Regions from separate parts of the Pseudomonas sp. NPDC087697 genome, predicted to be linked through region 2. Evidence: predicted binding sites of a transcription regulator. Region 2 holds the regulator's gene; each other region holds the start of a gene.
What was found. Region 2 encodes FliA, which starts transcription of late flagellar genes. Its sites were predicted from a motif close to CTAAAGTTTNNNNNNNNNNNGCCGNTAA; they were not measured.

Region 1: the regulator FliA is predicted to act here: its motif matches at 3,819-3,846, upstream of ACIPIN_RS21650 (methyl-accepting chemotaxis protein).
Region 3: the regulator FliA is predicted to act here: its motif matches at 1,168-1,195, upstream of ACIPIN_RS20170 (methyl-accepting chemotaxis protein).

Annotation. Positions count from the first base shown of each region.
Region 1 is NZ_JBIUVW010000037.1:22,809-29,536, reverse strand. It holds gene ubiB (ubiquinone biosynthesis regulatory protein kinase UbiB) at 1-681, shown strand, start outside; gene hisI (phosphoribosyl-AMP cyclohydrolase) at 763-1,161, shown strand; gene ACIPIN_RS21675 (phosphoribosyl-ATP diphosphatase) at 1,154-1,486, shown strand; gene ACIPIN_RS21670 (twin-arginine translocase TatA/TatE family subunit) at 1,512-1,793, shown strand; gene tatB (Sec-independent protein translocase protein TatB) at 1,804-2,235, shown strand; gene tatC (twin-arginine translocase subunit TatC) at 2,232-3,026, shown strand; gene ACIPIN_RS21655 (16S rRNA (uracil(1498)-N(3))-methyltransferase) at 3,023-3,730, shown strand; gene ACIPIN_RS21650 (methyl-accepting chemotaxis protein) at 3,889-5,805, shown strand; gene ACIPIN_RS21645 (amino acid ABC transporter ATP-binding protein) at 5,926-6,660, opposite strand; gene ACIPIN_RS21640 (amino acid ABC transporter permease) at 6,653-6,728, opposite strand, start outside.
Region 2 is NZ_JBIUVW010000003.1:60,507-67,234, forward strand. It holds gene ACIPIN_RS03665 (chemotaxis protein CheA) at 1-2,126, opposite strand, end outside; gene ACIPIN_RS03670 (protein phosphatase CheZ) at 2,141-2,929, opposite strand; gene ACIPIN_RS03675 (chemotaxis response regulator CheY) at 2,961-3,332, opposite strand; gene fliA (RNA polymerase sigma factor FliA) at 3,499-4,239, opposite strand; gene fleN (flagellar synthesis regulator FleN) at 4,236-5,066, opposite strand; gene flhF (flagellar biosynthesis protein FlhF) at 5,181-6,512, opposite strand; gene flhA (flagellar biosynthesis protein FlhA) at 6,524-6,728, opposite strand, start outside.
Region 3 is NZ_JBIUVW010000032.1:50,296-57,023, forward strand. It holds gene ACIPIN_RS20170 (methyl-accepting chemotaxis protein) at 1-1,107, opposite strand, end outside; gene ACIPIN_RS20175 (hypothetical protein) at 1,522-2,052, shown strand; gene ACIPIN_RS20180 (aldo/keto reductase) at 2,345-3,340, opposite strand; gene ACIPIN_RS20185 (LysR family transcriptional regulator) at 3,458-4,384, shown strand; gene ACIPIN_RS20190 (GNAT family N-acetyltransferase) at 4,378-5,307, opposite strand; gene ACIPIN_RS20195 (AMP-binding protein) at 5,304-6,596, opposite strand; gene ACIPIN_RS20200 (acyl-CoA reductase) at 6,642-6,728, opposite strand, start outside.

The DNA of each region.
Region 1 (6,728 bases), on a different contig from region 2:
ATCGACTGCGGGATCGTCGGCAGCCTGACCCCCGAAGACCAGGATTATCTGGCGCGCAACCTGTTCGCGTTCTTCAAGCGCGACTACCGTCGCGTGGCCCAATTGCACATCGATTCGGGCTGGGTGCCGGCGGAAACCAAACTCAACGAATTCGAAGCGGCTATCCGTACGGTGTGCGAGCCGATCTTCGAAAAACCGTTAAAAGATATTTCCTTCGGTCAGGTGCTGATGCGCCTGTTCCAGACGGCGCGCCGCTTCAACATGGAAGTGCAGCCGCAGCTGGTGCTGCTGCAAAAAACCTTGCTCAACATCGAAGGCCTGGGTCGTCAGCTGTACCCGGACCTGGACCTTTGGAACACCGCGCAACCATTCCTGGAACGCTGGATGCGCGAGCGCGTCAGCCCGAAAACCTTGCTGGGCAATCTGCACAACCAGGTCGAACAACTGCCGCATCTGGCCAACATGACTCGCGACCTGCTCGACCGCATGTCGCAGCCCCACATCGTAAACCCGCCACCGGCCTGGCACCGTCGCTCGGACGACTGGTTCCTGCGCCTGCTCGGCACCGCACATCTGGCGGGCGGCGCGATCCTGCTGGCCGGCGGCCCTCTGGACGGGCTCGGCCATTGGCCCGGCGCAATCATGGTGGCCGTAGGCTTGTATCTGATCGTTCGCCGATAGCCAGAGCCCCCGCAGACTGGCACACTGTTTCAACGCCAGGGCTCCACTACTGAAGTGTCGAGCCCACTGTCGGAGTCGAAGATGAAAGATTGGCTGGACGAGATCAAATGGGACAGCGACGGCCTGGTGCCGGCGATCGCCCAGGATCACAAAACCGGGCGCGTGCTGATGATGGCCTGGATGAACCGCGAAGCGCTGGAACTGACCGCCGCCGAGAACCGCGCCATTTACTGGTCACGTTCGCGCGGCAAGCTGTGGCGCAAGGGCGAAGAGTCCGGGCATGTGCAAACCTTGCATGAGATGCGCCTGGACTGTGACGCCGACGTGATCATTCTGATGGTCGAGCAAATCGGCGACATCGCCTGCCATACCGGCCGTCAAAGCTGCTTCTACCGCGTCTATGAGAACGGCGACTGGAAAACTGTCGACCCGGTCTTGAAAGACCCGCACGCCATCTATTCGGACCACAAACATGACTGACACCCTGACCCGTCTGGCCCAAGTGCTGGAAGAGCGTAAAGGCGCTGCCGCCGACAGCTCCTATGTCGCCAGCCTTTACCACAAGGGCTTGAACAAGATTCTGGAAAAAGTCGGCGAAGAATCGGTCGAGACCATCATTGCCGCCAAAGACGCCGCCATCAGCGGAGATTGCAGTGATGTAATCTACGAAACCGCTGACCTATGGTTCCATAGCATGGTCATGCTCGCCCAACTGGGGCAGCATCCGCAGGCTGTGCTCGATGAGCTGGACCGCCGCTTCGGCCTGTCCGGTCACGTCGAGAAAGCCTCGCGCCCGTCCGCCTGAATAACTATTAGAGAGGAGCAGCAACATGGGCATTTTTGACTGGAAACACTGGATCGTCATCCTGATTGTCGTGGTACTGGTATTCGGCACCAAGAAACTGAAAAACCTCGGCACTGACGTCGGCGAAACGATCAAGGGCTTTCGCAAAGCCATGAATGACGAAGAAAAGCCTGCTGAACCAGTCGTTCCGCCTACCACTGCACAGCCAACATCGCCGGTGCAGCCACAGGCCTCGACACTGAAGGAGTCGCACACTATCGACGTGCAGGCCCACAAAGTCGAAGAGCCAACCCGCAAAGACTCGTGAGCACAGACTAATGTTCGGTATCAGCTTCTCTGAACTGCTGCTCGTCGGCCTCGTTGCCCTGCTGGTGCTGGGCCCCGAGCGTCTGCCGGGCGCTGCGCGCACCGCCGGCCTGTGGATCGGACGCCTGAAGCGCAGCTTTAACGCGATCAAACAGGAAGTTGAACGTGAAATCGGCGCTGACGAAATTCGTCGGCAACTGCACAACGAGCACATTCTGTCGCTGGAGCAAGAGGCGCGCAAAATCCTCAACCCGACCCAGCAGCCGACGCCGGTTGAGACGGTGGCCGAGCAGGCGGTTCAAGCGCCTGCACCGGTCGCCGAAGCTGCACCGATCGCTACGCCGGTTGAAGTTGCCGCACCACCGACAGCGCCTGTTACTCCTGCGGCGGCATCCACTGCGCCAGCCCCCCACGATCCAACACAGCCGCCGCGAGCCCCATGAGCGATATTCCAGAGAATGACCAGCACATGCCGCTGGTATCGCACCTCACCGAGTTGCGCACTCGCCTGCTGCGCTGCGTCGCGGCGATCTTCCTGATCTTCGCCGGGCTGTTCGCCTTCACCCAGCAGATCTACACCTTCGTCTCGATACCGCTGCGCCAGTATTTGCCGGCGGGCGCGACGATGATCGCCACCGACGTGTCCTCGCCGTTCCTGACACCGTTGAAGCTGACCATGATGGTCTCGCTGTTCCTGGCGATCCCGGTGATCCTGCATCAGATCTGGGGCTTCATCGCGCCGGGCCTGTACAAGCATGAGAAGCGCATCGCGGTGCCGCTACTGGTGTCGAGCATCCTGCTGTTCTACACCGGCATGGCGTTCGCCTACTTTCTGGTGTTCCCGTTGATCTTCAAATTCTTCGCTTCGGCCACTCCGGCGGGCGTGGAAATGATGACCGACATCACCAGTTATCTGGATTTCGTCATGACGCTGTTCTTCGCCTTCGGCGTGGCGTTTGAGATCCCGGTGGCCGTGGTGCTGCTGGTATGGATCGGCGTAGTCGACGTCAAATACCTGAAGAAGATCCGTCCGTATGTGGTCATCGGCTGCTTCGTGGTCGGCATGATTCTGACCCCTCCGGACATTTTCTCGCAGACCCTGCTGGCCGTGCCGATGTGGCTATTGTTCGAGATCGGCATCCTGTTTGGCAGCCTGATCAGCAAACGTAGCGACCATACGGACGACCAGCCGGCTGACGATCACAACGACCAGCCGCCAGCGACTCAGCCGTGAACCTGCTGCTCCTCGAAGAGGCCGATTTCATTGCGGCCGACCGGGTAATCCTGCGCGATCGCCGACTGACCCACATGCAGGAAGTGCATCGTGCGGCGGTCGGCGACAGCCTGCGGGTCGGGCGTATCGGCGGTTTGATGGGCTCAGCCGAGTTGCTGCGCCTGGACGTTGATGAAGCCGAATTGCGCGTCACCCTCGACCAGCCACCACCGGCCAAACTGCCGCTGACCCTGTTGCTCGCCCTGCCACGGCCGAAGATGCTGCGCAGAGTGTTTCAGACGGTGGCCGCCATGGGTGTGCCGCGAATCGTGCTGGTGAACAGCTATCGGGTCGAGAAGAGCTTCTGGCAGACGCCGTTCCTCGAACCCGAGGCGATTCGCGAGCAACTGATCCTCGGCCTGGAACAGGCCCGCGACAGCGTGCTGCCCGAAATCGTCATCGAAAAACGCTTCAAACCCTTCGTTGAAGACCGCCTGCCGGCCATCACCGACGGCACCCTCGGACTGATCGGCCACCCCGGCAATTACCCGCCCTGCCCCCGCGGGCTGGACGAACCGGTGACCCTGGCCATCGGCCCGGAAGGTGGCTGGATCCCCTACGAAATCGACCTGCTGACCAAGGCCGGCCTGCAACCGGTACAGCTCGGCGACCGCATCCTGCGGGTTGAAACCGCCGTCACGGCCCTGCTTTCGCGCCTGTTCTAACACGCCCCCACGTAGGAGCTGCCGCAGGCTGCGATCTTTTGATCTTGATTTGCAGACCATTTGAAAAGATCGCAGCCTGCGGCAGCTCCTACAGAAAACTGCGCACCCGCCGATATTCTCTCTAGAAATCCAATAAGTGGTCATAGGGGGTCCGCAGAATGTACCGATGGTTAGCCGAAAACCTTGGAAATTTAAGCGTCAATCGCAAGCTTGGCATTGGCTTCGGCCTGGTGTTGCTCTTGACCCTGCTGATTACCGTAAACGGCTGGATGGGCATGAGCAGCATCATCAGTCGCGGTGACAAGCTCGGTTATATTTCCAGTCTCAACGAGCTGACCAAAGACCTGCGCATTGCGCGTTTGGACTACGAAATGCGCCGCGGTGAACAAGGCCCGGCGGCGGTCAGCGACCTGTTGGGCAAGCTCGACGAGAGCCTGCAAGGCGCCCTCAAGATCATCGTGAAACCGGCTAATGTGGCAATGCTCAATCAGCAGATTGCAGCCGTCAGCGAGTACAAACACGCCTTTGCCGACATGACCCAGGCCACCGCCAACCGCGAAGCAGCCCGCGACAAACTCGGTGCCACCGCCGACAACGCCGCAGCCCGCGTGGCGGAGGTCGAAAAGTCCCTGCTGCAAGGCGACAGCATTGCCCAGTTCAACAGCATCATTGAGCTAGGCAAGTTGATCCAGCAAGCACGCTTCCAGGTGCGCGGCTACACCTACAGCGGCAAGCTCGAGGCTGAGCAACCGGCGCAGGATGCCATCGACAACGCCCTGAAGTACCTCAAGACCCTGCCGGAAAAACTCCCGGAACAGCACATCGCCAGCCTGCAACAAGCCACCGACTCATTGATCGCTTACCGCGCGGTCGTCAGCCAATACCGCGACTCCCAAGTGGCCAGCGTCACCGCCCTCAAAGACATGGCCCGGCAAGGTGACCTGCTGTTCGACCTGAGCAAGAAACTCACCGCCGCGCAAACTGCGACGCGTGACACCGAAGCCGCCGATGCCAAAAACACCCTACTCCTGGCGACCGCTCTGGCACTGGCGTTCGGCCTGCTCGCAGCCTGGGCCATCACCCGACAGATCGTCATCCCGCTGAGCCAGACCCTGAAAGCCGCCGAGCGCGTAGCCGCCGGGGACCTGACTCACAACCTCATCTCCCAGCGTCGCGATGAACTCGGTCAGCTGCAACGCGCCATGCAGAGCATGACCGACGGCCTGCGCGAACTGATCGGCGGCATCAGCGAAGGCGTGACACAGATCGCCAGCGCCGCCGAAGAGCTGTCCGCCGTGACCGAGCAGACCAGTGCCGGGGTCAACAGCCAGAAGGTTGAAACCGATCAGGTGGCCACCGCCATGAATGAAATGGCTGCCACGGTTCAGGAAGTTGCACGCAACGCCGAAGAAGCATCGGAAGCCGCCGTCGCCGCCGACCAACAGGCCCGCGAAGGCGACAAGGTAGTCGGCGAAGCCATCGCGCAGATCGAACGCCTGGCCACCGAAGTAGGCAATTCCACTGAAGCCATGGGGCACCTCAAGCGCGAGAGCGACAAGATCGGCAGCGTGCTGGATGTGATCAAGTCCGTGGCCCAACAAACCAACCTGCTGGCTCTCAACGCCGCTATCGAGGCTGCGCGCGCCGGTGAAGCCGGACGTGGTTTCGCCGTGGTTGCCGACGAAGTGCGCAGCCTGGCGCAACGCACCCAGAAGTCCACCGAAGAGATCGGAGAACTGATTGTCGGCCTGCAAAGCGGTACTCAGCAGGTTGCCACCACCCTGGACAACAGCCGCAGCCTGAGCGAAAGCAGCGTCGAACTGACCCGTCGTGCCGGCGGCTCGCTGTCAAACATCACCCGCACCGTCTCGGCGATTCAGGCAATGAACCAGCAGATCGCCGCAGCCGCCGAACAGCAAAGCGCCGTAGCCGAAGAGATCAACCGCAGCGTGCTGAACGTGCGCGACATCTCCGACCAGACCTCGGCCGCCAGCGAAGAGACCGCCGCCTCCAGCGTCGAGCTGGCGCGATTGGGCACCCATCTGCAGATGCTGGTGGGCAAGTTCAAGGTTTGAGGTGATGCCATCGCGGGCAAGCCTTGCTCCTACGAACTCATGTTTGCCGCAAGATTCGGGCACGACATAAATCTGTAGGAGCAAGGCTTGCCCGCGATAGCGTTCTTGCAGGCGGCTGAATTACAAAACCTGCCGCAAAAACGCCTGCGCCCTTGGATCTTTCGGGGAATCGAAGAACTCGGCCGGCGAGGCATCTTCCAGCAATTTGCCGTGATCGAAGAACAGCACCCGATCCGCCACTTCCCGCGCAAAGCCCATTTCGTGTGTCACGCAGACCATGGTCATGCCTTCCACGGCCAGGGTCTTCATCACGTCCAGCACTTCGCCGACCATTTCCGGGTCCAGTGCCGAGGTCGGTTCATCGAACAACATGACCTTCGGCTCCATGGCCAGCGCCCGGGCAATCGCTACGCGCTGTTGCTGACCGCCAGAGAGGCGTGAAGGGAACTCGTTGGCCTTCTGCGCGATGCCAACTTTTTCCAGCAATGCCAGGGCCTTGGCCTCACGTTCTTTCTTGCCGCGCTTGCGCACGACTTTCTGCGCCAGGCAGAGGTTCTCCAGCACCGTCATGTGCGGGAACAGGTTGAAGTGCTGGAACACCATGCCGACTTCACGGCGGTAAGCGTTGACGTCGGTTTTCGGGTCAGCCAGTTGCAAACCGTCGATGCTCACCGAGCCCGAGTCAAACTCTTCCAGCCCATTCAGGCAACGCAGAAAGGTCGACTTGCCGGAACCCGACGGGCCGATCACCACCAGCACTTCGCCCTTGGCCACTTGCGTGGTGACGTTGTCCACCGCACGGACCACTTGGCCGCGGGTGTCGAAGACTTTTACCAGATCGCGGACTTCAATCACTTTGCGCGAGCCTCCGCTCAAGCCGGCTGGCGATTTTCGACAGCGGCAGGTTGATCAACAAATACAGA
Region 2 (6,728 bases):
TTGCCCAATGGCTTGATGACCACTTCCTCCTGGCCCACCAGTTGATCGACGACAAAGCCGATCCGCTGAGTACCCACCGAAAGGATCACCACATGGCCTTCACGCTGCTCTTCGTGAGCAGCGGAGCTGACCAGCCAGCGTTTGAGATAGAACAGTGGCAACGCCTTGTCCCGCACGATAACCACTTCCTGACCGTCGACCACGTTGGTGCGCGACAGGTCGAGGTGGAAGATTTCGTTGACGTTGACCAGCGGGAAGGCAAAGGCCTGATTGCCGAGCATGACCATCAGCGTCGGCATGATCGCCAGGGTCAACGGGACCTTGATGACGATCTTCGAGCCCTGGCCCTTGGTCGAGTAGATATTGATCGAACCGTTGAGCTGGGAAATCTTGGTCTTCACCACGTCCATGCCCACGCCACGCCCGGACACGTCGGATATCTCGGTCTTGGTCGAGAAACCCGGCGCAAAAATCAGGTTGTAGCATTCGGTCTCGCTCAGACGATCGGCGGCATCCTTGTCCATCACGCCGCGTTTTACCGCGATGGCGCGCAAGACGTTCGGGTCCATGCCTTTACCGTCATCGGAGATCGACAGCAGGATGTGATCGCCTTCCTGCTCGGCCGCCAGGATGACTTTACCGCCACGGGACTTGCCCGAAGCTTCGCGCTCTTCCGGTGACTCGATACCGTGGTCGACTGCGTTGCGCACCAAGTGGACCAGCGGGTCGGCCAGAGCCTCGACGAGGTTCTTGTCGAGGTCGGTTTCTTCGCCGACCAGCTCCAGGTTGATCTCTTTCTTCAACTGACGCGCGAGGTCGCGAACCAGTCGCGGGAAGCGCCCGAAGACTTTCTTGATCGGCTGCATCCGGGTCTTCATCACCGCGGTCTGCAAGTCGGCCGTGACCACGTCGAGGTTCGACACGGCCTTGGACATGGCTTCATCGCCGCTGTTGAGTCCCAGACGAACCAGACGGTTACGCACCAGCACCAGCTCGCCGACCATGTTCATGATTTCGTCGAGGCGCGCGGTATCCACACGTACGGTGGTCTCGGCTTCACTGGCCGGTTTTTCAGGTGGCGGTGAAGCCGCTGCGCGGGCGGGGGCCGGGGCAGCAGCGGCAGCAGGCTTCGGCGCTTCAGCTTTTGGCTCGGGTACTTTGGCGACAGGCTTGGGTGCCGCGGCCTTGGCGACGGGTGCCGCCACCGAAGCGGCAGAACCGGTGCCGACCTCAGTGAACTTGCCTTTGCCATGCAATTCGTCGAGCAGCGATTCGAACTCGTGATCGGAGATCAGATCGCTGCCGGCGACTGCGGCCACAGGTGCCGTAGGCGCTGGAACGGCAGCAATCGCCGATTCCAGAGCATCAACGGCGAAGTTGCCTTTGCCATGCAACTGATCGAGCAGGGCTTCGAATTCGTCGTCGGTAATGTCGGAGCTGTCGCCTGCCGCTTTCGGGGCAGCCGGTGCGGTTGGCGCTACCACCGCATCGACAGCAAACTGGCCTTTGCCGTGCAGCTGATCGAGCAACGACTCGAACTCGGCATCGGTAATTTCATCGCTGCCGGCAGCCGCTTCAGGTGCCGGGGCAACGGTTGCCCCCGCTTCGGCCTGCGCCTTGACCGCGTTCAGCGAGTCCAGCAGCAGTTCGAATTCATTGTCGGTGATGTCGCCCGATTCGCTTTCAGCGGCAGGTGCTTGAACCACTTCAGCAACAGGTTGCGCCACATCGGCCGTCTGAGGCTCGGCCAGACGGGCCAGAGCCGCCAGCAGTTCCGGCGTAGCCGCAGTGATCGGTGCACGCTCACGGACTTCGCTGAACATACTGTTCACCGCGTCCAGCGCTTCGAGAACCACGTCCATCAGTTCCGAGTCGACGCGACGCTCACCCTTGCGCAGGATGTCGAACACGTTCTCGGCGATGTGACAGCACTCCACCAGCTCGTTGAGCTGGAGGAAGCCGGCGCCCCCTTTTACAGTGTGAAAACCGCGAAAAATTGCATTGAGCAGATCCGCATCATCTGGTCGGCTTTCCAGCTCAACCAGTTGCTCGGACAGTTGCTCTAGAATCTCGCCGGCCTCAACCAGGAAATCCTGAAGGATCTCTTCATCGGCGCCGAAGCTCATGTGTATGGGTGCTCCTAGAATCCAAGGCTGGAAAGCAAATCGTCTACATCGTCCTGACCGGACACAACGTCTTCTCGTTTATCGGCATGAATCTGCGGACCTTCACCCTGCGAGAGATGTTTTTGCGGATCTTTTTCAGCCAGCATCGCTTCATGGTCATGTTCGATGCCCGCAAAGCGGTCCACCTGACTGGCCATGAGCACGAGCTTGAGCAGGTTGCTTTCGACTTCGGTGACCAATTGAGTCACGCGTTTGATCACCTGACCGGTTAGATCCTGGTAATCCTGAGCCAGCAGAATATCGTTGAGGTTGCCCGAAACGACCTGCGTCTGCTCGGCGCTACGCGTCAGGAAACCGTCGACACGCCGGGCCAGTTCGCGGAACTCTTCGGCGCCGACTTCGCGGCGCATGAAACGCCCCCAGTCCGCGCTCAAGGCCTGGGCATCAGTGCTCAAACCATTGACCAGCGGCGTGCTGTTCTCAACCAGGTCCATGGTGCGGTTCGCAGCCGCCTCGGTCAGCTTGACCACATAGGACAGGCGCTCGGTGGCATCCGTGATCTGCGAGACTTCCTCGGCTTGCGGCATGTGCGGGTCAATCTGAAAATTGACGATCGCGCTATGCAGTTCGCGAGTGAGCTTGCCCACTTCCTGGTACAGGCCTCGGTCACGGGTCTGGTTGAGCTCATGGATCAATTGCACAGCGTCGCCGAACCTGCCCTTTTCAAGGCTTTCGACCAGTTCCTGGGCATGTTTTTTCAGGGTCGATTCGAAATCGCCCTGTGAAGATTCTCTTTGCTCCATAGCTCCCCCCGTGGCGCAGTGGCTCCGCACATCAACCGATGCGTTCGAATATTTTTTCGATCTTCTCTTTCAACGCCTGGGCCGTGAAGGGTTTGACCACATAGCCGTTTACACCGGCTTGAGCGGCTTCGATGATCTGCTCACGCTTGGCTTCGGCAGTGACCATCAGCACCGGCAGGTGCTTGAGCTTTTCATCGGCGCGCACGTGGCGCAGCAAGTCGATACCGGTCATGCCAGGCATGTTCCAGTCCGTTACCAGAAAGTCGATGCTCCCGCTGTTGAGGACGGGAATGGCGGTAATACCGTCGTCCGCCTCGACCGTGTTGGTGAACCCAAGGTCACGCAACAGGTTTTTTATGATCCGCCGCATCGTTGAGAAGTCATCAACGATGAGGATTTTCATGTTCTTGTCCAATTCGACCTCCAAGCAGTCTTAAACGCGCCCAGCACCTGGACGCGCCATTCAATCAATCAGGCAGAGCACTCAACGACTGTCTGGAGCACAACGGATGAAGACCGGCACAGCTTTACGCCATGCCTGTTTCGTTCGCAGTGTCCCCACACTGCTGTCAGCGCGCTCGCCACTCCCCCAAACGCCCCCGCAAACGGGCCGCGCACTGGCTGTGTAACTGGCTGACCCGCGATTCACTGACCCCCAGGACCTCACCGATTTCCTTGAGGTTCAGCTCTTCGTCGTAGTACAGCGCCAACACCAGTCGCTCACGCTCCGGCAAATTGGCAATCGCATCCGCCAGTGCAGCCTGAAAGCGTTCATCTTCCAGGTCGCGCGACGGTTCGAGATGAGCACTCGCGCCATCCTCGTGCAGCCCTTCATGCTCGCCGTCCTGCAACAGATCGTCGAAGCTGAACAGGCGACTGCCCAAGGTGTCATTCAAAATCCCGTAATAATCGTCGAGACTCAATTGGAGTTCGGCCGCAACCTCGTGATCTTTAGCGTCACGCCCGGTTTTAGCTTCAATTGAGCGAATCGCGTCACTCACCATCCGGGTATTGCGGTGTACCGAGCGTGGCGCCCAGTCACCCTTGCGGACTTCATCGAGCATCGCACCACGGATACGGATCCCCGCGTACGTCTCGAAACTCGCGCCTTTGCTCGCATCGTATTTGGTCGATACTTCGAGCAAACCGATCATTCCTGCCTGAATCAGGTCTTCGACCTGAACACTGGCCGGCAAGCGCGCCAACAGGTGATAGGCAATCCGTTTTACCAGTGGCGCGTAACGCTCGATCAGTTCGTACTGCGCGTCACGCGCCGACTTCTTGTACAGGTTGTAACCGCTGGCTGTCATAGAACCGGACCCGCAGTTTGCTGCACCAGGCGCTCGACGAAAAATTCCAGATGCCCACGCGGGTTGGCAGGCAGCGGCCAGGTATCGACTTTCTGCGCGATGGCCTTGAACGCCAGCGCACATTTGGAGCGAGGAAACGCTTCATACACGGCGCGTTGCTTCTGCACGGCCTTGCGCACGCTTTCGTCGTAAGGCACCGCACCGACGTATTGTAAGGCGACGTCGAGGAAGCGATCCGTGACCTTGGTCAACTTGGCGAACAGGTTCCGCCCTTCCTGAGGGCTTTGCGCCATGTTGGCCAGCACGCGGAAGCGGTTCATGCCGTAATCGCGGTTGAGCAGTTTGATCAGCGCGTAGGCGTCAGTGATCGACGTCGGCTCGTCGCAAACCACCAGCAACACCTCTTGAGCGGCGCGAACAAAACTGACCACCGACTCACCAATACCCGCCGCCGTGTCGATCACCAATACGTCGAGGTTATCGCCAATGTCGCTGAATGCCTGAATCAGGCCAGCATGCTGGGCTGGACTGAGGTGAACCATGCTCTGGGTACCGGACGCTGCTGGAACAATACGAATTCCGCCCGGCCCCTGAAGTAATACATCGCGCAGCTCACAGCGGCCTTCAATGACGTCGGCCAGCGTACGCTTGGGCGTGAGCCCCAGCAGGACGTCGACGTTCGCCAGCCCCAGATCGGCGTCCAGCAGCATGACGCGCCGGCCGAGCTCAGCAAGAGCCAGGGACAAGTTCACTGACACATTAGTCTTCCCGACGCCACCTTTGCCGCCGGTCACCGCGATCACCTGTACGGGATGCATGCTGCCCATGTTCTTTCTTTACCTTGTCTTGCTTAGACGCGGGCTACATGACTGGCTGCGCGCTCACTTTGGAACAATGCATGGCAGGCCATCGATGTAGATACAAATCTATTCATTATTACCTCAGCCGACACGCTTGCTCGGGCTGTGGTAGAGGTCAGCGAACATATCAGCCATGGCTTCTTCGCTGGGTTCTTCCTGCATCTGCACGCTTACGGCGCGACTGACCAACTGATGCCGGCGGGGTAAATGTAGATCATCCGGGATTCGCGGCCCATCAGTCAGATAGGCAACGGGTAATTCGTGGCTGATTGCCAGGCTCAACACTTCGCCCAGACTCGCCGTTTCATCCAGTTTAGTCAGGATGCAGCCTGCCAGCCCGCAGCGCTTGTAACTGTGATAAGCGGCGGTCAGCACCTGTTTCTGGCTGGTAGTGGCCAGCACCAGATAATTCTTCGACTTGATCCCGCGACCAGCCAGGCTTTCCAGTTGCATGCGCAACGCCGGGTCACTGGCTTGCAGGCCGGCGGTGTCGATCAACACCACACGCTTGCGCAGCAGTGGATCAAGGGCTTGCGCCAGGGACTGGCCCGGGTCGACGTGAGTCACCGAGACATTGAGGATACGCCCCAGGGTCTTGAGTTGTTCCTGAGCACCGATGCGGTAGCTGTCCATGCTCACCAGCGCGATGTTCTGCGCGCCGTACTTGAGCACATAACGGGCGGCCAGCTTGGCCAGCGTCGTGGTTTTGCCCATGCCGGCAGGGCCGACCATGGCAATTACGCCACCCTCTTCCAGCGGTTCGATCTCGGGGGTGACGATCATCCGCGCCAGGTGCGCCAACAGCATGCGCCAGGCCTGGCGAGGTTCTTCAATTTCAGTAATCAGCTCCAGAAGATCGCGCGACAGCGGGCCGGACAGGCCGATGCGTTGCAGGCGACGCCAGAGGTTGGCTTGCTGGGGACGACTGCCTTGCAACTGGTTCCAGGCCAGCGAGCCCAACTGCACTTCCAGCAATTCGCGCAGCCCATTGAGCTCGAAACGCATCGAGTCGAATGCTCGCGGGTCCACCCCGGCGGACGGTGCAGGCGCTGGAGCAGGACGCGGACGCTCGGCAAAGGTCGGCTCGATCAAAGGTTCCGCAGCGGTCAGCGGCAGGCCGGCGAACAGCTGGCGATTGGTGGCGGCGCTCGCGTCGCCCTCGCCATCGCCACGCAGGCTCAATTCGGCTTGAGCCGTGACGATCCGCGACTGGGTCTTGCGCAGCTCGTCTTCGAGTTCGATGTTCGGCACACGTGGAGCCAGCGCCGACAGTTTGTAATCCAGGGCAGCCGTCAGCTCGACACCACCGGCGATCCGGCGATTACCGATAATGGCTGCATCAGCGCCCAGCTCATCGCGAACCAGTTTCATGGCCTGACGCATATCGGCGGCGAAAAAACGCTTAACTTGCATAAACCACTACCTCAGCCGTTGGGCCCTACTGTCGCAACGATGGTCACTTGCTTGTTGTCAGGAATTTCCTGGTACGCCAACACATGCAACCCCGGGACTGCCAGACGTCCGAACCGCGAGAGCATCGCGCGTACCGGACCTGCTACCAGCAGAATCACCGGGTGACCTTGCATTTCCTGACGCTGCGCAGCTTCGATCAACGAACGTTGCAACTTC
Region 3 (6,728 bases), on a different contig from region 2:
GGCACCCAGTTCATCCTCGGCACGAATGGTGATGCGTCGGGTCAGGTCGGCGTCACCGGTGGACAGCGCGTCAATGTTGGCCTTCAAGGCTTTCATGCGCTGGATCAGTTGGCGGATCGCATAGATTTGCAGCAGTACCAGCAGCAGGACCATCGGAATCTGCAACAGACTCAAGGTGCTCAGCACATCGTCGCGTTGAGCGGTAATCAGTGTGGTTGGCAGGGTGGTGGCGAGGAACCACGGTGTGCCTTCGATCGGACGCATGAAGAAGGTGTTCGCTACGCCTTGATTGTCGAACTCGACCCGTTGCAGCGAAGCGTCACGGCGCTCAAGCGCGGTTTTGATCTGCGCGGCAAACGGCGAGCTGCTCGTCAGCTCACTGATGTTTTTCAGGACAATCGGGCCATTGATGCGTGAGCTGTTGCTGATGATCTTGCCGTCGGCCTCGACGATTAGCATTTCGGCGCCCAGGTCCTTTTCCTTGCGCGCCACCAGGTCATTGAAGAAGCCCAGGGTGACGTCAATGGTCGCGACCCCGTATGGCACGCCGTTGCGCGCAATCGCCATGGCGCAGTTGGTGCGCGGTTCGGCGCTGGCGTCGTCCTTATAGGCCGCGGCCCAGGCGCATTGGCCGCGAGGTGTCTGCATGCCGCCCTTGTACCAGGACTGGTCGTAATAGTTGGGCGCCGCGTCGCTGTTCCAGAAGGTGTTGACGGCCAGCTTGCCCGACGCATCCCGGTGCCAGAAGGTACTGAATTTATTGCGTCCGGCTTCGCGCTGGCCAGGCAACGGCCAGATCCCGCCACCAAACACCTTCAGCTCACCGTACTGGTCCACCAGGCCTGGCAGCACGGTGTCGATAGCCGCGCTGTCGAGCAGGGGGATGGTCTGGGTGATGCTGCGTTGTTGCGCTTGAACTTTGTTCAGTTCGCCCTGGATCTGTTCGGCCACTTCAGCAATACGGTTCAGGGCCACCTGTTCTTCGGTGTGCCGAAGTTTTGGCGCGACCAACTGGCTGATGCCCACCACCGTCAAGGCGAACAGCAACAGGATGAACAGCACCAGAAACAGCGTGTAACGGGCTTGAATGGTACGGAATGCGGGCATTGAACCTGTCCTTGTGCGGCGTGCTAAGCGCTCTTGTTGATTTAGTGCGGCGTTTAGCAGCTATCGACCTGTGGCAGGCGAGCTTTAGCACTATAGTCCCAAAACAGCTGTTTTACGGACGACCGGTTAGTCACGGGCGCGAGACATTTGCGCTTCCATTCCGGGCTGGTGACGTGGTTTTTTGGGGCGATTTCAAACCGGATTCAGTGATGGTCCGATTGTTAAACAATGGTTTAAGATCAATGAAATCAAGGGTTTAGTAGTTTGTATCCGAATTGTACAAGAATTGTAAAAAACAGAAATATTAGTAGGTGGAGGGGCGCTGGCACATTGATACTTGCGCGCAATTCCATCGGTTGAATAAGGACTTTTTATGGTCGCCTTACAAGGACGTGTGCACACAGGGGCGCGCTCATGACAATCGGTAATGTCGGTGGCTGGACCAGCAAGGCCGGACTACTGGTTCGCGAGGGCGGGAACGGTAAGCCCGTGCCGCAGAGCGTCAAGGTCAAGCAGATGCTCGCATTGGTGGGCAACGATCCATTGGCGCTGAACACCGCGAAAATGAACGAGCAGAGGCTCTATAAGAACTTCAAGGGATTCGACCCCGAGACAGTCACGGTCAAACAGCTCGGCAACGTCAGCGCCTTTTTGCGGGATCGGGGTTTGATCACCGATGTCACGGCCCTGACATTGCTCAACGCCGGCGACAAGTTCGATCGTTTTGGCGTGCAGAAAAACCCGGATGAAAAATTCAATGCGCTGGAGTACTTCGCGACGCAGCTGGATACCATCCAGAACAACAACCTCAAAGGTAACCAGTACGCCAATCACCTGATTCCCGAGTACAAGAAGGCGATTTACGTCCTGCAGAACCTGAAGACGTATGGCATGGGCAATGGCACCGCCGTTCCGAACACCAAGGGTGTCAACGGCAGAGCCTGATCTTCAAGCGCAACAGGCCCGTCAGCAACGACATGAACAGGCCTGCCGATGCTGGTCATAAGTATCTACACATCTTGCTCTTCCAGCTCTTGTAGCAGCTGCCGAGCCTGCGAGGCTGCGTTCGAGGACGAAGTCCTCGCAAATCCTGGGTACACGGTTTGCCGGAAAGAACGCGGCGCCTGATTTTACGACCGCTGCGCGGCCGAACGCAGCCTCGCAGGCTCGACAGCTGCTACGGACATAGTCCTTCACCGTATTTCAAAGTTGTGTAAATACCTATGCGATGCCGGTGTTATCGATCGAGAATCTGCATGACGGCCTGCGGATAGCGCGACCCGAGCACCGCGTCATCCGGAAAAATCGCCTCCAGCGCCGACAAGTCTTCCGGACTTAATACAACGTCCAGCGCCGCGACATTCTCCTCCAGATACTTGCGTTGCTTGGTGCCCGGAATCGGGATCAGGTAATCGCCTTGCGCCAATACCCAGGCCAGCGCCAGTTGTCCTGCGCTCACACCTTTATCCGCTGCCAGCGTTTGCACCTGCTGAACCAACTGCAAATTCCTGTTGAAATTTTCGCCCTGAAAGCGCGGGCTGAAGCGCCGGTAATCGTCCGCCGCAAAGTCATCGGGGCTTTTCAGGGCACCGGTCAGAAAGCCTCGGCCGAGTGGGCTGTACGGCACAAAAGCAATCCCCAGGCGGTGGCAGGTGGCCAGGCAATCGTTGTGCTCCTGATCGCGACTCCATAGCGAGTATTCACTTTGCAGCGCGCTGATCGGGTGAACCTTATGCGCTCGTTCAAGGGTTTTCGCTGATGCCTCGCTCAAGCCGAGGTAGCGCACCTTACCGGCCTGGACCAGTTCGGCCATGGCACCCACGGTTTCTTCGATGGCCACATCCGGGTCGACGCGATGCTGGTAATACAAATCCAGGGTCTCTACGCCCAAGCGTTTCAGCGTGCCGTCGATGGCGGCACGGATGTAGTCCGGTCGGCCGTTGACCCCGCGCGCGGTCGGGTTGAGCGGGTCACGCACAATGCCGAATTTGCTGGCCAGAAACACCTGATCGCGCTTGCCGACAATGGCTTTGCCGATCAGCTCTTCGTTGGTGTGGGGGCCGTATATATCGGCGGTATCGAGAAAATTGATGCCCAGTTCCATTGCACGATGCAATGTCGCCAGTGCCTCCGAGGTATCGCCGCCGGTGGTGTAGAAGTCGGTCATGCCCATGCAGCCCAGACCGATCGCAGAAACCTGAGGGCCGTTTTTGCCCAATTGACGAGTGTGCATGGTGTCGCTCCTTTTTCGATGTGGGCCCATTGTTGCGCTCGACAAAAACAAGATAAACCGGCTAAAAGCGCTATCACTGTTAGTAATTTCTAAATAATCATCGGGCAGCCAAGAGCAATGGACCGTTTTAATGCCATGCGTGTGTTCACTCGCATTGTCGAGCTGGAAGGGTTTGCCAGGGCCGCTGACAGCCTGCAAATGCCTCGTGCCTCGGTGACTATCCTGATCAAGCAGCTTGAGGCGCATCTGGGTGTCCAGCTGTTGCAGCGCACCACGCGGCACGTCAGTCCAACCGCCGATGGCGCGGCGTATTACCAACGTTGCGTGCGCCTTCTGGCTGATCTGGATGAGGCGGAGGCGGCGTTTTCCAGCTCCCGGCAAAACCCGCGCGGTCTATTGCGCATCGACATGCCTGCCGGCATCGGTCGTTTGCTGGTGATCCCGGCTTTGCCGGAATTTACCCGCCGTTACCCGCTGATCGAATTGGAAATTGGCTTGAACGATCGTCCGGTCGACCTGATTCGCGAGGGCGTCGATTGTGTGCTGCGCGGTGGCTCGTTTCTGGACGAGTCGCTGGTGGCGCGACCGCTGGCGATGCTTGATCAGGTCACCTGCGCCAGTCCTGAATACCTGCAACGCCAGGGCACGCCGCGGTGCCTGGAAGACCTGGCGGGGCATCAGATGGTCGAGTATTTCTCCAGCACGACCGGCAAGCGCTTCGGTCTGGAGTTTGAAATTGATGGGCACGTGCGTCTGGTGGACTTGCCCAAACAGGTTGCGGTCAACAGCGCCGATGGTTACCTGGCCTCCTGTGAAGCGGGTTATGGCCTGGTTCAGACGCCGTATTACCACGTCGCACGGCAGTTGCGTGAGGGCAGTTTGTGCGAGGTGTTAGAACATTTGCCGCCGCCAGGGTTGCCCCTGACGGCGCTCTATCCCCCACACCGCCAGTTGTCTCTGCGGGTACGGGTGTTTGTCGACTGGCTGGTGCAGCTCTGCGCTCAGCCGGGTAACGGGCTGGTGCGCAGAGATTCAGGTCACTGAGTGCAAGAAGCGTCTGACCGCTGGTGGAGTAACGTGTCATGCAGTTGCTGCATGTGGGGGCAGTAAAAACTGACTGGCCGCTGTCTTGCGCCACGATGAAACAACGCATACCAGCCAGACGCCGCGGGTGCGGGCATCAGGCCGGTAAATACGAAGTTGATGGCGGAGAGCGTGTGCAGGTTTCGTGGAAAATGCCGCGATAGATCAAGCTTGATCGAGACCATCCAGTGCCTGGGCAGCTGTCCCAATTGCAGCAGTATGCTTTTGTCCAGCTGGTAAAGGACGACCTCCACACGCTCATGATGTTGGCTTATCTGCATGGGATAAGACCGTTGCGATGGCGTGTCATGTTGGGTGCCGAATGATGCAGACAGCTGCCCCATGAAATTTGAACAGGTCTGTGGCCATTCCAGTTGCGGTAACGGACGCGCATGCCCTTTGACCATTTGATAGCCAATGACAACGCTTTCCTCGCAGGGCTCACCAAAGGGTGAAGGAACATAGTCGGGAAGCAGCCCGATGCTTTTGAAACCGAGTCTTTGCGCCATCCGCTGAGTGTAGGGATGATGGGTGACCTGCTTGATCGAGACGCTCTTGAGTCCGAGTCGCCTTGCACGCCGCAGCAGTTCACGCCCCAATCGGCTGGCGATGCCTTTTCCCTGGGCTGCCGGGTGCACAAGGCTCAAGGCAAATTCTGCGTGATCGCGACCCTGTGGGTCTCGACACAGTGCCGCGTGGCCAACGATGCGATCCTTGTCCAGGGCGAGCATTGAGTACCATTGGTAGTCGGCGTTGTGCTGGCCAATCATCGACGGCAGATAGACATCGGGCTGTACATAATTTTCCCCGTACACCTGGCGAAACAACTCACTGACCGCTGCAGAGTCCGCTTGCTTGAAGCGTCGAAGTCTTACTGTGCTCATGGAGTGGGCTCCCGCTGAGGGGCGCTATACACACGCAGGTCAACGATCCGGCGCTGTTTTCCAGAGCGCGGATGCAGCAGCAGTGCGCTTGCCGTGCAGGGTCTGACCACACATTCAAGCTGACCATTGCCGATCATCTGGTTGATTTCCGGGTACTGCCCCAGCAGCGCTGCGTGAATGGCCCGGGTCTTGGTTTCTATTGAGCTTGAGCCTTGCGCAGGTGCCCACATCAGGCTCATTCGATCCTTGACCCCGACACTTTCGATCACTAACTGCCATTGCCAGCAATCGGCCAAACGTTGAAGGATCTCGCCCATTTCTTCCTGAAACAATGATGCAACGCCGATGCGGATACGGTTGCTTTGCTCGCTACGTCCGAGCAAGGCGAACTTGCGTTTTGGGGTACCGCTCGGCTCGCGCCAACAGGCGCGATCACCGACCGGATAACACAGCAGTGGCATCAACTTGCGGGTCAGGTTGGTGATGATCAATTGACCAGGACGGTTACACGCTTCGATGACTTCATGAGTGTGTTCATCGACAATTTCCACCACCGTCTGCCCATCGAATACTCGATGCTCTCCGACCTCACAATCTCGGGTGCTGGCGCCTACGAGGCCGGCGTCGACACAGGCGTAGCCAATAGACGCAGTGCGTGCCTTGGGAAAGACCTGCGCCAGCATCGACAATTGAGCGGCAAACAGACTTTCGCCGCCGTAGAGCACCGTCGTTACCTGTGGCAGGACGCAGTGTTGCTCGATCAGGTAGGCGGCAAATCGCAGAAGTTGTGCCGGCACACCAGCGAGGACATTGATCTGCTGCTCGGCAACGGCCGTAGCAAGGTCAGCGGAGTCGACCTTTCCGGCAAATGGAAACTCACAGATGGAGGGGCCCACATGTGCCAGTGAGTCATGGATGAACAGAAAACTGGCGTACAGGTCTCCGGCAAAGAACAGGTTGGCAACCCGGTCACCGTCGCATAGCTGTTCCGATAGGGCGTTACCGAAGTGAGTCACCATGTTCTGCCATTCAGTGCGTGTGTACGCTGCCAGTTTTTCCTGGCCGGTTGAACCACCGGTTTTATAAATCAGGGCGTCTTCGGTTTTGCCCGTGAGTACCGGCCAGGTATTCAAGTTAGCGCTGCCACTCCAATAGTCCGAGGCGATAGTCAGCGGTAACTTTTCGACAGTGCAGTGATGTTCCGGCAGATATCTGAAGTGCGTTTTGTAATAACGTGAGTGCTTTCGCGAGTGCGAAAGTATCTCTTCAAATGAATAGCTAATGTTCATTAGTGTGTGCTCTTTATATTTTATCGATGTGGTTTTATGGTGGCGTCAGTGAGCCGGGAAGTTCTTTCGCACATCAATGATCAAGGGGGCTTTGCCACTATGCTTGTTGCGCTCGAACCGGTGTGGAGCACA